3 regions of the Paenibacillus sp. FSL P2-0089 genome follow, and region 1 is predicted to be linked to each of the others. Evidence: predicted binding sites of a transcription regulator. Region 1 holds the regulator's gene; each other region holds the start of a gene.
The links. Region 1 encodes Rex, which represses fermentation and respiration genes when NADH is low (regulators of the CRP and FNR family bind a similar motif). Its sites were predicted from a motif close to TTGTGAAATATTTCACAA; they were not measured.
Positions count from the first base shown of each region.

Region 1 (4,945 bases):
TCATTCTCATTCCAGACAGATTTCTGAGCCTTGGTTACCTCTGTTAGTCCGGCACGCGCCCGGGCCAGCTCCTTGGCCTCACTCCGCTCGTTCCACTGGTCCTTCATAATGTAGGCATAGAACTGGCTTAGTCCGAACAGAAGGAGCAGCACCACGGTAATCCCCAGCCAGATCCATTTTCTCCTCTTCTTCTTCACCACGCTGCTTCCTTTCCCGTTCCCCTGAATTACCGTTTAAGCAGGCTCTCGAACGTCTCCTGTGCTTTGCGGCGGATGGCTTCTTCATCAAGTGTCAGGCATTGTCCATGCTTCACAACCTGCTGGCCGTTCACCCATACATGCTCCACATCCTTGGCACTTGCCGAATATACGGCATGGGAGAGCAGATCGGTATGCGGCAGCAGATGAGGCTGGTCAATATCAAGTGCGATGAAGTCGGCCTTCATTCCTGCTGCAAGCCGGCCTACCCCGCTTAGGAAAATAGACTGAGCCCCATACTCCGTAGCCATCAGAAGCGCCTCAGGAGCCGGTACCGCTGTAGGATCACCGCTTACACCCTTGTGGATCAGAGCCGCCAGCCTCATCTCTTCGAACATATCCAGATTATTGTTACTTGCCGCTCCGTCTGTACCCAGGGAAACCTTAACCCCGGCTCGCAGCAGCTCAGGAACACGCGCAACACCACTCGCCAGCTTAAGGTTACTGCCGGGGTTATGCGACACGCCAACGTTATAGCGGGCCAGAATCCCAATCTCTTCATCATTCAGATGAACCCCGTGGGCAATGAGCGAAGGACGGGTGAACATCCCGAGCTTCTCCAGATGCGCGACCGGACGCAGGCCGTAGTCGGCCACGTTCTGTTCCACTTCATGGCGCGTCTCGGACATATGGGTGTGCATTGGCAGGTCCAGATCATGGGCAGCCTGCACAAACTTCATGAAAAACTCTGGAGGACAGGTGTACGGGGCGTGCGGTGAGAGCATGGACGTAATTCTGCCGTCAGCCTTGCCGTGCCAGTTACGGGCAAAAGCAATCGCCTCAGCGAGCTTCGCTTGCTGTACCTCTTCCGGGCACAGCCCAATTACGCCGCGCATTAACACCGCACGAATACCGGACTGCTCGGTCACTTCCGCTACCCGGTCCATATGATCATACATATCGAGGAAGGTGGTTGTGCCGCCCTTCAGCATCTCCAGCACGGACAACGAGGTTCCCCAATATACATCATCACCAGTGAATTTCTCTTCCATCGGCCACATCTTCTCCTGCAGCCAAGTCTGAAGCACCATATCGTCGCCGTACCCGCGCAGCAGTGACATTGCAGTATGACCATGGGTATTGACCAGACCAGGCATGAACAGCAGACGGCTGCCGTCTACGACCTGTGCGCCATCCTCCACTACCGGCTCAGCTTCACCTATGTAAGTAATCAAATCATTCTCCAGGGTCATGTACCCGCTCAGTACCGGCTTGTCACTGCCCGGAACCAGGAAGTGCCCATTCTTGATTATCGTGATCTTACTGCTCATCTTCAGCCTCATCCTTTCCATCATGCAGATAATAGGCCAAGCTCTGCAGATCTGTGGTGAAATCTGCGGCATGAATCCGGATATTGGCAGGCGTCTTGAGAATAACCGGTGCGAAGTTCAGAATCGCCTCGATACCGGAATCGACAAGAATATCAGCTACGTTCTGGGCTTCGCTGTCGGGCACGGTAATAATCCCGATCCGGATGCCCTGCGAGCGGATTGTACTGCTTAGCTCCTCCATCGGCTGCACAACCAGCGAGTTGATCTGCTGGCCCACCTTCGGCGGGTAGGCATCGAAGATGGCAGTAATCTTCATCGTATCCTTCAAGTAAGCGTTGTAGTTAGACAAGGCATGACCGAGATTACCGGCTCCAACCAGTGCAACATTAATTTGCTGGTCAAGCTTCAGGATATGGCGGATCTTCTCAATCAGATAAGATACATCATAGCCGATGCCTTTTCTGCCAAAATCACCGAAATAAGCCAAATCCTTGCGGATCTGGGCGGGATTCAGATCAAGCTTCTGGCCCAGCTCCTGAGAAGAGACTGTGGAGATTTCACGTTTTTGGAGATCGTTCAGGAAACGCAGGTACACTGGGAGCCTGCGCACGACGGCCTCCGATATTTTATCCGATTTCATGTATTCTCCTCCTTAAAAGTTTTGTTAGCCTACACTTCATTCCGTACAATTATAGCAACCGTGCCCCGCCGCCTGCCGGAGTGGCAGGACAGGCGGGAACGGATCTTCAGGATAATCATGACTTATTAATAATAGCAATAGCAGATGAATTAGGAAACCCCGCCGTCATCCAGCCATTCGGCAATTCTCGGGACCATCTGCTCGGTGAGCATATGCTCCATCTTGGGACCGGGGAGCGAGTACAGGAAGTACTTTCCGTAATGCGATTCAATGACTCTGGTATCGTACACAATTACGATGCCCCGGTCCTGCGCCGTGCGGACCAGCCGCCCGAAGCCCTGCTTGAAGCGGATGACAGCCTGCGGCACGGACAGCTTCATGAACGGATTCTTCTTCTGTGCCTGAAGCAGCTCTGACTTCGCTTCTGCCAGCGGGTGATTCGGCGGCTGGAACGGCAGTCTGACAATCGCCAGGCAGGTCAATGCTTCTCCCGGGATATCCACCCCTTCCCAGAAGCTGCTGGTACCCAGCAAGACCGAAGCCGGGCTGTCCTGGAAGCGGCGGATCAGCTTGCTCCGGCTGCCGCCTTCCACACCTTGTCCGAGCACCGCGATATCCTGTGAGGCAAGTGCCTCCTTCAGCGGTTCATACACCTGACGCAGCATCTTGTAGGAGGTGAACAGCACCAGCATCCGTCCCCGTGTAGTTACAGCTGTCTCGGCAAGGGAGTGCACGAGGGTGTCCACAAAGCGGGCATCCCCAATACTCCCCTTGACGCTCGGGAAGTCCCGGGGGATGACCAGGAGAGCCTGCTCACGATACTTGAATGGCGACGGAAGCAGTGCAGTCATCAGACGCCGCTGCTCTGCAGCCTCGCCAAGCCCCAGGTTATCAATCATGAACTGGAAGGATTTATCCACGGATAAGGTGGCCGAGGTCAGGATAATGCTCTTCTTCTTATCGAAGAACAGCTCCCTGAGCTGGGTGCTGACATCTACAGGAACAGCATACATTTGCAGCGACTTGCCCTTATAATTACCGCTTCCCTCCAGCCAATACACGATATTCTCATCGTTCAGACTCATGAAGAAGCGGATCTGCTCTCTAATGGATGCCAGATCCTTGAATAACCCGCCGATATCGGTCACAAGACTGTCTGAGGAGGATTGGCTGTCCGTGTCTCGCATCTCACTGAGCATTTTGTCGCCCTTGCGGATGATATCGCTCAGACTGAGGTTCAGTGTATTCTCAAGGGCAGCCAGCTCCTCCCAATCCTTCGGCTTCTTGCCCGGCTGCAGGCGTGCCACCAGCTGGCCTGCTTCACCGGCCCCGGCATCGCTGCGCTCAGGCAGCAGGCTGAAGAGCCGGTCGCTGAGCGCATCCCAGGACTCCTTCACCGTCAGCAGATCGGGATAGATCCGGTCGATCACGCCGCTCCATTCGGAAGCCTGCTCACTGCCCGAAGACTGCAGACTCTGGCGGAGGGCAGGCAGCTGCCCGCTCCGGCTATCCTTATAGAGTCGGGTGAGGGTATGGGCGAATGTGAAATATTTCATCTGCATGCCAAGATGCTTGCCGGCAATATCCTCCAGATGATGGGCTTCATCAATTACAAGATGGTCGTAAGCCGGAAGAAGCTGATGCCCGGCTTTGACATCTGCGAACAGCTTGGAGTGATTGGTGACTACCACATCGGAGATCCCGGCTTCATGCTTGGCCCGGTGGTAATAGCATTTGCGGAACCAGGGACAGGCGCGTCCCAGGCAGGAGTCAGTATCACTGGCTACAGTCTCCCAGAAATCGCCGCCCCGTCCGCTTAAGTTAAGCTCCTCATCATCGCCGGTCGTCGTCTGAGTCAGCCAAACGAGCATTTGCGCAGCGGTGAGCGCTTCTTCCCTTGGACTCGTAAAGTCCTTTTTGTTCATTCGATGTTCGAACTTGCGCAGACACAAATAGTGCCCTCTTCCCTTAAAGATGGAGGCCTTGAACGGGAACGGCACAACGCTGGTTAAGAGCGGAATATCCCGCTCCCGCAGCTGGTCCTGAAGGTTAATGGTATGCGTGCTGACCATCACCTTCTGATCACTTTTCACACTATGGTAGATGGCCGGAAGCAGATAACCCAGCGATTTACCGGTGCCTGTTCCCGCTTCAATCAGCAGATGCTTGTCCTGCTCAAGCGCTGTAATGACCTCATGGATCATCAGCTCCTGGGCTTCTCGGCTCTCATACTGGGGAAGAACAGCCTTCAGCCGCTTGGTTACCTCATCCATATATTCTTCAAAGGTAATATTATCCAGAGGATTGACGCTTCCTTCTTCCCGTGGCGTAGCCAGCTCTGCCCAGTCCCCCACAGCCAGCGCTAGCTGGCGGTAGAAGCTCAGCTCACCTTCCGGCTGAAAGGTCTCCATCTCCCGCTCCCGCAGCAGCCCGTCGAAATACCAGGCCAGATCACTGTCTTCGTCCGCGAACAGCTCATTCAGCCGCTGAATCGTCAGCAGCGGCAGACTCTGCAGCTCTTCCAGACATTTGAGCAGCACAATAGCCGTGGCAAGCGCATCACTGTCCGCCTGATGGGGACGTTCATGCGTAATGCCGAAGTGGCTGCTTACCGCGCCAAGCTGATAGGTGCTCAGCGAAGGAAAGCATATTTTGAGAAAATCGATCGTATCCAGAATCCGCCCCTGAAACGGCAGGTAGCCGCAGCGGTCCAGCGCATTCTGCAAAAAATGAAAATCAAACGCGACATTGTGTCCGACGAGGACTACATCATCCAG
Region 1 covers NZ_CP152006.1:4,574,024-4,578,968, forward strand. Annotated here, with positions in the region: gene NST69_RS19155 (DUF5590 domain-containing protein) at 1-197, opposite strand, end outside; gene NST69_RS19160 (amidohydrolase) at 227-1,528, opposite strand; gene NST69_RS19165 (redox-sensing transcriptional repressor Rex) at 1,518-2,168, opposite strand; gene dinG (ATP-dependent DNA helicase DinG) at 2,318-4,945, opposite strand, start outside.

Region 2 (4,945 bases), 270 kb from region 1:
ATTGTTCCCGCAGCATGTCACGGTATAATACATCTATAAGGGAATTGAAATTCCCCCAATATGTAAGGGAGATGCTGTTAATGAAACTACCTGTCCGCAAAAGAGTGGCAATGATCGGCATAGGCGATATTGCCCGTAAAGTCTATTTGCCGCTGCTCTCCCGGCATGATCAGGCCGAGGTGGTGGGAGTGCTCAGCCATTCCTCTGCTACGGTCGAGCGGGCAGTCCAGGCGTATCGCCTTCAGCGGGGCACAACCGAGCTTACAGAGCTTCTGTCCTGGGATCTGGATGCTGTGTTCATACATAGTCCTACAACTACGCATTATGAGCTGGTGACCTCTTGCCTGGAGCATGGGGTGTCCGTGTATGTGGACAAGCCGCTATCCTATGATCTGGAGGAATCCCGCCGGATGGCAGAGCTTGCTGAGAACAAGGGGCTGCTGTTGGGAGTGGGCTTCAACCGCCGCTATGCCCCGATGTATGCCGCCGCCAAATCCTGGCTGCATAAGGCCGGAGGCATCAGCCAATCCACCGCAGTCAAACACCGGACGAAGCTGCAGCAGGGTAACAGCCATGAGACGATCCATGATGACCTGATTCATATGCTGGATCTGCTGCTCTGGCTGTCAGGCGGGGATTATGAGCTGCTGCACACCAGCCTGAGGGCGGATGCGGAGGGGCGGCTTCTGCACGCCTCGGGAATGCTGGGCTGGGAGAACGGGACCACCGGCCATTACAGCATGGTCCGGGATGCAGGGGCCGATCTGGAGAAGCTGGAGCTGCACGGCCATGGCAGGTCGGTTGAGGTGACAGACATGGAACGGGTTATATTATATGAGCAGGGCTCGTTGCCGCGCACGCAGAACTTCGGCAGCTGGGATACCGTGCTGGAGCGAAGAGGCTTCAGCGGAGCGGTCAGCCATTATCTCAGTAATATAGCGACACCGGAGCAATGCAGTATTTCCGCTTCGGCCGTATTGCCGAGCCATGAATTAGCAGCAAGATTAAGCCGCTGAGCGGTCAGCATCGCAGCAGAGAGGAGAACAACATGGAGGATTATGACAACAAGTCGATGGAAGAGAGGATTATCGAGAGCTACAAGCGGGACGAGGAAATGATGATTCTTGTATTTGCCCAGTGGTGTGTGAATAATAAGCTGGACCCGCATGCCCTGTATCTGCAGGCTTATCCGCAGCAGGAGGGCAATCAGGCGCTGGCCAATGCGCTGGCCCTGACGGTATCCGCGGATGAGGCCGGGTTCATCTCCGATGATACGGTGCTGGGCGTACTCTCCCTGTACAGTAACGATGATCTTGCCTATGTGGTTACAGAGGCCATCCAGCTAAGACGCAAGGCAGAAGACACCAAGGATTGAGAGCGTAAATATAATAATAGGGGTTAATGAACTTTTTTTTGGCAAACGATGTTCATTCCAGAATAAATGTGGTAAAATTATATATACTAACTAATTGTAAGCTTCATAAGTGAGAGGTGATAACCATGGAAGAACATCAATTGACGATGTGCCCGAGATTTGAGACGGCTTTTTCGTTTCTGGGCAAGCGTTGGAACGGACTCATTATTCAGACCTTGATGAGCGGCCCCAAGCGGTTCAAGGATATTTCCGGACTGATTCCGTCAATGAGCGATAAGATGCTGTCCGAGCGCATGAAGGATCTGGAATGCGAGGGCATTCTGGTACGTCATGTGTACCCGGAGACACCGGTGCGCATTGAGTATGAATTAACAGTGAAGGGCCGTGCGCTTGAGCCGGTCATGCAGCAAATCCAGTCCTGGGCCGAGAGCTGGGTGGAGTAGCAGTACCGTAATATATTTTTGATGACAGCCTCTTGCCGGGTATCCGGGTAAGGGGCTTTTCATATGCTGTTCTGCTTGAAATATAAGAATTTATAGGTTTCACACGATAACTTATCCTTCTATTTCTCGCTGAAACGGTACCGTCCTTTATAAGGACGGCAATGCCGGTTCCGCTTGTTTATGCAAATTTTGCCCAAATAAACCTTGCACTTAGGCCCTACCTGTGTAATATAATAGAACATACTAAATATTACGGATGTGTGGAAGCGTTAACAAAAGTAGGAAAAGCCCAGGGTTATGCGGTAGGCGGATGCTTACGGGATGTGTTTTGGACGATGCTGATGGAAGGAAGCGGAGGGCTCACACAACTTTTAGGAGGCGAGGACCATGACCATCACCTTGTTTTCCCGGGAAATAACCTATGGAAAAAAGGATGTCGCCGAACTGGAGACTGCTTCGATTAAAGTACAGCTGATCTATGACAAGGTGTTGTTCATGCTTCATAGCTATCTCCCGGATTCTCTGTGGGATGCGTGGATCGGTGTGCCGTATGAGATCATTTCTTCTCTATATAAAGGGGATAATGACAGCGGGAGCGTGTTTCAGAAATGGATTCAAGGCCCGTCCGGCTGGAAATGTATCGGTTGTGAACGGCATTGCCTGGAGCCGGTAACGGCTAAGGGAGGGAGTGGCTCAAATGCTCAGCGCCGTTTTACTTTTCATAATGGAATTAGCCAGAGCATGGTACTTCAAGCTGTGATATGGTCCATGTATGAGAATACCCGGCTGCTCCAGCCTTACTTGGGGGAGGAGGCTTTTCTGAGTGAGGAGGATATGGAGCTGATCTCTGTATATTTCGTGCCCACCTACCTTACCCCGGCACCGCTAAGCGAATTGAACAAACCGGCCAAAGAATATAAGGATAAGAACATCAGAGTGTATCAGGAATGGATCTCTGCCCCCGACCTGGTGCTGCAGTGGAACGGCGGCCTGACCGAAGGCAGATGGATGACGGGTGTATATGTGGATCATTCGCGGTTCGCCGGACTTGGCCCCTACCTGAAGGATGCGCAGGGCAAGCGGACTTACATGCAGGCGACGGTTCGATAGAAAAGGTGAAGCTCGAAAAAAGAGTTGAACTTGAAGCCAGGTCGTCGCTGCGGTGAACATTTGGACTTCCGGCCGCTATTGTGTTTGGATTTCCTGATACAAACCGCTCTTCGCGGTAGAAATCCAAACACAAAGGCGATCGCTCCGCTCCTCCTTTATTTGTACTTCTAGTCACTCACAGCAGTACAAGCCACTCTACTCCGCCCGGTTATTCCTCCGCCGGATCAAGTACACGGTGCTTAAGATGACCAGTCCTGCTGTAACGGAAATGATCAGAATCACCTTCCCGTTCGCACCGCTGTTTGCTGCTAATTGGGCGGCTGGATTCACGAAAGTAACAATAAGGATGCAGGCTGCCACCACGATCGCCAGCAGTGCACCTAGAACGTTTTTCCCTTTTGCTCCGCCCTGTGCTCCGCCCGGTCCCACATATGCACCGCTCCAGATCAGCCGTACGAGATAGGAACCCACACCCAGCATGAAAATTGCGTAATTACTAAGCGGATATTCCAGCCACTTCATTCCGTAGTTTTGCAGCGCCATGTCTGCCAGCAATAAGAATGCCATCAAAAGAAATGCCTGATTCCCCGCCTTGTGCCGCTGCTGCAATTGTCTCTCATCCAGGTTCGTTCTGCTCATCCTTCGTTCCCTCCCAAAATAATTGATCCAGCGTCTTCCCAAGGGTTACACAAATGTCAATACACAACCTCAGGGTGGGGTTGTAATCACCATTCTCAATCGCGATAATTGTCTGTCTTGTGACCCCCACGGCATCCGCCAGCTGCTTTTGCGACATGTCTTTTGCCGCTCTGGAGGCTTTGAGCCTCAGATTCTTCCCCATTCCCTCACCTCACGCATATTGTAAAATATATAAAACAAAATGTCTAGTATATTTAACATTAAAAACAAAAAGTTCGCGTTCATTAAAATTTGTTATATTCAGTGCGTACAATCACAAGTTCCGCCTAAGGCCAGTGATAAGGTGTAGAAGTGAAAAGAAGCACAAACCTACATCTAACCTGAGGAGGGGCCAACATGGCGTCCAATCAATTAAACGATACAACAATTCATCCCGGGTTCACCCCGGCAGCAATGGTCAGAGATATTGTCCTGCAGTTCCCCAAAGCAGCAGATTATTTCAAGGCACAACGGATCGATTTCTGCTGCGGAGGTGCCAAGCCGCTGGCTGAAGCCGCTGCCGAGAAGGGTCTTGACCCGGCAGCAATGGTTCAGGAGCTGAACAAGCTGCAAGAGCAGCACCCGGTTCTGGAAGAGGATACCGCCTGGAACGAGGCTTCGTCAGAGGAGCTGGTGGATTATATTGTGAACAAGCATCACCGTTACCTGCGTGAAGAGCTTCCGCTAATCAGTCAAAATGTAACCAAGGTGTTCCGCGTTCACGGTGAGGATTCACCGCACCTCGGAGAGATGCACCGTCTGTTCAATATGCTGCGTGAAGAGCTGCTGCAGCATACAGCGAAGGAAGAAGAGAGCGAATTCCCTAAGATGCTGGCCTACAATCAGAACCCAACCGAAGAAGGACTTGCGGAGCTGCGCGGACTGCTGCATAATTTGGAAGCTGAGCATGACGGGGCCGGAGAGATCCTGCGCGAGCTTCGCAGAGTAACTAATGACTACACACCGCCCGCACATGCCTGCACGACTTATCGCCTGACCTATGCCCGCCTTGAAGAACTGGAAGGCATGACTTTCGAACATGTACATCTGGAGAACAACATTTTGTTCCTGCGGTATCAATAGGACCTGCTGCAAGTTAGAAGTCCCTTCGGGGGCTTTTTACTTTTTCTTCCGGCAGAAATGATTTGAGAACCCTTCCTCTATGCGTTATCCTTAAAGAGTCTGGGAAAATACATATGAAGGCGGTGCCGTGGGATGTCCACGAAATGGATGCGCTTCATGCTGTGCCTTCTCTTGCTGGCCGCGGCAAGCGGTTGTGGCTTGGGATCAGAGAATGGCGGCAGCAGTAACGGAGGCCAAGGATTAACCTTTTCAGTCA
Region 2 covers NZ_CP152006.1:4,845,306-4,850,250, reverse strand. Annotated here, with positions in the region: gene NST69_RS20490 (Gfo/Idh/MocA family oxidoreductase) at 81-1,016, shown strand; gene NST69_RS20485 (hypothetical protein) at 1,049-1,375, shown strand; gene NST69_RS20480 (helix-turn-helix domain-containing protein) at 1,501-1,818, shown strand; gene NST69_RS20475 (hypothetical protein) at 2,206-2,928, shown strand; gene NST69_RS20470 (DUF6773 family protein) at 3,124-3,567, opposite strand; gene NST69_RS20465 (helix-turn-helix transcriptional regulator) at 3,545-3,769, opposite strand; gene ric (iron-sulfur cluster repair di-iron protein) at 3,994-4,689, shown strand; gene NST69_RS20455 (hypothetical protein) at 4,822-4,945, shown strand, end outside.
Region 2: a site for Rex is predicted at 3,917-3,934, ahead of ric (iron-sulfur cluster repair di-iron protein). Genes of this name have one in related genera too.

Region 3 (4,945 bases), 3.8 Mb from region 1:
GATAAAAGGCATGGCCATGAAGAGAATCATGATCAGACCATGGGTGGTGAAGACCTCATTGTAATGCTGCGCATCGAGGAATTTCATTTCTGGCGCAGCCGTCTGCAGACGCATCATCATCGCATCTACACCGCCGCGGAACAGCATCAACAGCGCCGCGAGGATGTACATGATCCCGATTTTTTTGTGGTCAACCGTGGTCAGCCATTCGCGCCACAGATAGCCCCATTTCTTGAAATAGGTAAGCCCTACGAGAATCCCGATGGTTGCCAGTGCAATACTGATCATGGCCCCGTATATCAAGGGTTCGCCGTGAACCTTAAATTTGTCCAAATCCATTAGGGTAGCTCCTTTCAGTGTGTTGCATTAAGCTCTTCACAGAGCTAGTGTCCTTCATGTGTGCTTTCATCCACAGGGGAGCTTGGCAGCGGCTGATCGACTTCCGGATCAGGCTTGCTGTCGAATTCCGTTCCGCTGGACGGCTCGGGAGACGGATGAATTTCCTTGTTATCCTGATGCTCCGGATTGCCGTTGTCCATATCCATCTCCTTGCCGCCGCCGCTCATATGATCTCCGTGATTTCCCGGAGGAGGGCTGAACTCCAGATGGGTGGAGGAATACGTTTTGCGTCCGAGGTAATCCGTGGCCAGCAGGCCTTTGAATTCTTCCTCCGTCAGCTTAGGTGCAGTTTCCTTCACTTCCTTCACCCAGTCCTCGTAACCTTTGTTACTCAGGACAAGTGCTTCGAATTCCATGTGGGCGAAGCCTTTACCGCTGAAGTTAGCATTCTTTCCGATATAAGAGCCTTCCGTATCAGCGGAGAGATGAAGCGTTGTCAGCATGTCGCTCATGGCGTACTTTTGACCGGCAAGCTGTGGAATCCAAAGACTGGTAATGGTGCCGAATGAGTACATTCTGAATTCAACTGCACGGTGTACCGGCATATTCACGTAGTTAACTGTTTCAATGCCTTCTTCCGGATAACTGAAATGCCATTTCCAGTTGGAGGAGGACGCATAGATGACCAGCGGAGTCTGATCTTTATAATCCGCAGCCACATTCTCCACTTCGTTTGTCGTCTTGACGGTTACAACAGACAGGAAGGCTACGATAATGATCGGGATAATAATCCAGATCGCCTCAAGGACTACATTGCCTTCCTCGTGCTTTGGAATGTACCCCTCATTACTCTTCTTCGCACGGTATTTCACCAATACAAAGATGTATAGGATGTAGACAACTGCCAGAACACCAAGCATTACAATAATTGAGAGAATAATGGTGTCAGATAACGTTCTGGCAGACGGCCCCTTCGGGTTCAGAACAGCGATCGAGCTGCATCCCGGCAGGAGAAGGATCAGGCTTAGAAACAGAGCGTATAACGGTCCCTTTTTTTTCATATAGAACTCCTTCCTTCAATACTACTTTTCATTCGCCGTTCATTAACGGAAGTACATTGATCTGTATCTATAGTAAGAACTACTTACCCATAATGCAAAATACATATTTTGTATAATTATATAAAATAGACCTTAAAAATGGCGAACAAGTTAAATATGTGTGATCAAATTGTTACAACTCCCTAAGGGTATGATAAAGATCACTGTAGTGGCGCACTTTAGCTAATTTTAAGGTTGTTCAATTTTTGTTCAAAATTCCGATATTGTTATTAAATTTGTCACAATTATTCTGTGCCAAAAACCGCTGATTTAACCGTGTAACGCCTGCTGTGACAGCATTCGACGAGAATTGCGTGCTTTCTGAAAATAATGGCGAACCCTCATTTATCATTGCATAAGAGTAACAATTTCTTAGCTTGCGGTTACAATCTCTCAAATTACGTTGAAAGTATATATGATAAAGTGATAGACAAATATACATAGATTGGAGACTGCTGCTGTGCGCATCAAGAAAATTTTGCTCTTATTCATGTCTTTATTCCTAATTATGGGGCTTGTGCAGGTCCCGGCTAACGCCAAAGCTACTAGCACTACACTTAAACTCGGAGTCAACGATAAATTAAGTGCGATTGAAGCTGTCTCTGTGAAAGGCACCTATTATGTACCGCTGCGTGCACTTGCGGATGAGCTGAAATGGACCCTTACCGGCCTGACGAACGGGATTCACGTAACCGGCGGGACGGGTTCGCTTACCCTGCTGAGCAAGGACGGAGGTGCGGTGCTGAAGGACGGCACAACCGTGCCTATGAGCACTTTTGTGCAGGACGGCAAACTCATGGCTCCGCTGAAGGTCAGCGGGTACCTCGGGTATAGCATTTCCTATGCGGGAGATAAATATTTACTTCGTGTGAAGGACGGCTCGGCGCAGCTTACTGATGCAGCGTTTACCGATAAATATGCTGCCGACCTGAAGCCGAAGGCTCCGGTGGCTCCAACGACTCCTGCCACTCCGGTCACTCCCGGTGAGCCGGGCAAACCGGGCCGGACCGTATATCTGACCTTCGACGACGGCCCGTCGGCAACAACTGGCGAACTGCTGGATATCCTGCACAAATATGACGTACAGGCGACCTTCTTCATGCTGGGTAACAATATGAACCAGCATCCCGCCCAGGTGAAGCGGATTGCCAAGGAAGGCTATGGCTTAGCTCTGCATGGTGTGACCCACCGCCAGGAGAAGTTCTATGCTTCCCCGGCAGCGGCGCTTGCCGAGATGTCGGGGGCCAATGCGACACTGAAGAAGCTGACGGGAACCAGCACCACCTTGATCCGTACGCCATACGGAAGCAAGCCGTATTTCACCAAGTCCTTCCGCGATAAAGTCCTGACGCAGGGGTATCATCTCTGGGACTGGAACGTGGATTCCTATGACTGGAAATACAAACAGAACAGCGACAGAATCTATAACACCGTGATGGATCAGGTGAACAAGCTGAAGGCGTCCAAGACCAATCCGGTCATTCTGATGCATGACCAGAAGGCTACACTCAAGGTGCTGCCGCGTATTCTGGAGAAGCTGAAGAAGGAAGGTTATACCTTCAAGCTCATTACGAAGGATATGGAGCCGCTCAATTTCTGGAAGGATAAACGCTGATCCTTATGAGTTAATAGAGAAGAGCAAGCTGCGGGGTAACCTGCGGGCTTGCTCTTTTTTTTGGCGAGAATCTATATGTTGTGGGGTTATTTGGCGTGCAGAGGTATAGAGAAATCACTGGTTCAGTCTACTTGTACAGATATTGCACCAGCATATGAACCAGCTCTGACTTCAGCCGGTCCACGGTGATCCGCTGGGGGGAGAAGGAGAAGGAGATGAAGTCGACAATAGCGCTCACAGACTCAAACACAATGATCGAAGCTGCCTCCGTATCCCCGGTCTTCAGCTCGTCTTGCCCCATCTGGAGATAGGTAAGCGTTTTGAGTCGGCCGGTCTCGTACTGGGCATCCATCAACTGTTTGATGGCCTCATCGCTGTGATACATAATGCTTAGATCCTTATGGTATCCGATAAAAGCCTTATGCGAGAGCAGAAGCGTGTCTATCAGATGCAGGATCAGGTCCGTACGTTCAATCGTATTGAAATTAATTTCTGACATTGAATCATCGATTCTGGCGAGCAGCTCATCCCCGTACATGTGGAGCACCTCAATGAATACGGCTCTTTTATCCACGAAATAGGAGTAGAAGCTCCCGGTCGAGACCCCGGCGGCGGCTGCAATCTCCTTGGTATTCGTCTGATAGAAGCCCTTGTCCGAGAATAGCTTCATCGCAGCCCGGATAATGGCTTCCTTGGTTCGTATACTGCGCTCCTGCTGCGGAGTTCTAATTTTGTCCTCTGTTCCACCCATATCGTAAGATCCCCCTCATAGTACAGATTGTAGTGGAGCGGTTTTGTGCTGTCAATAAAAGTTGAACCAAAGTTCATTTTTTTAATTGACAAATATGAACTTTGGTTCATATAATTTGAAATATGAACTCTATTTCATATTTCAGGAGATGATCAAGATGGGGATTGGAATGCGCAGAGCTTTATCCTTTACGGCGATTGTGCTGGGCTTTTTCATGGCGCTGCTGGATACGACCATTATTAATATTGCCCTGCCGGAGATGACCCGCCAGTTCGGGGGAAGTGTGTCGCAGGTATCCTGGGTGATGAACGGCTATAACCTGGCATTTGCCGTGTTCATCCTGACTGCCTCGCGTCTGGCCGACCAATTCGGACGGAAGAAGGTGTTTCTCGTTGGCGTGGGGCTGTTCACACTGAGTTCCCTGCTGGCTGGACTCTCCACTTCCCTTGGCATGCTGATTCTGTTCAGGGTTATTCAAGGCTTGGCGGGTGCCGTTATTGTGCCGGTTACGATTCCGCTAAGCACCACCACCTTTCCCAAAGAAATGCACGGACTGATTATAGGCATATGGGGGGCCGTCTCGGGAGTGGCTGCTGCAAGCGGTCCGGCGCTTGGCGGAATATTGACACAGAAGCTGAGCTGGGAGTGGATTTTTTTTGTGAACGTACCGCTTGGGCTGCTGAGCATAGGGCTGACCGCTATATTCATTCAGGAATCACGGGATGATTCAGCAGGGCGGTCCATAGATTACGGCGGAATCCTGGGGATAACGGGAGGGATGTTCTGCATTACATATGCTCTGATTAAAGTGCAGGATTACGGCTGGAGCTCGCGCCCGTTCCTGGGTCTGACGGCTGTGGGGCTGCTCTTTCTGGTGATCTTTTTTCTTACGCAGTATAAGGGGAAAGAACCGATGCTGCCTCTGTCCCTGCTGAAGATCAGAGCCTTCAACAGTAACTCGGTATCGATGATCGTGCTGGGGGCGGCGCTGATGAATATTTCGCTGTTGACCTCCTTTTACCTGACCCGGGTGATGGGGGTATCGGAGCTGAAGGCAGGGCTTGTCCTCTCAACCATGGCCTTAGGCTCCATCGCCAGCTCGGCTGTATCCGGGCCGCTGTCTGCGAAATATGGCAGCAG
Region 3 covers NZ_CP152006.1:779,807-784,751, forward strand. Annotated here, with positions in the region: gene qoxB (cytochrome aa3 quinol oxidase subunit I) at 1-339, opposite strand, end outside; gene qoxA (cytochrome aa3 quinol oxidase subunit II) at 384-1,400, opposite strand; gene NST69_RS03160 (polysaccharide deacetylase family protein) at 1,900-3,054, shown strand; gene NST69_RS03165 (TetR/AcrR family transcriptional regulator) at 3,182-3,805, opposite strand; gene NST69_RS03170 (MFS transporter) at 3,963-4,945, shown strand, end outside.
Region 3: a site for Rex is predicted at 1,667-1,684, ahead of qoxA (cytochrome aa3 quinol oxidase subunit II). Genes of this name have one in related genera too.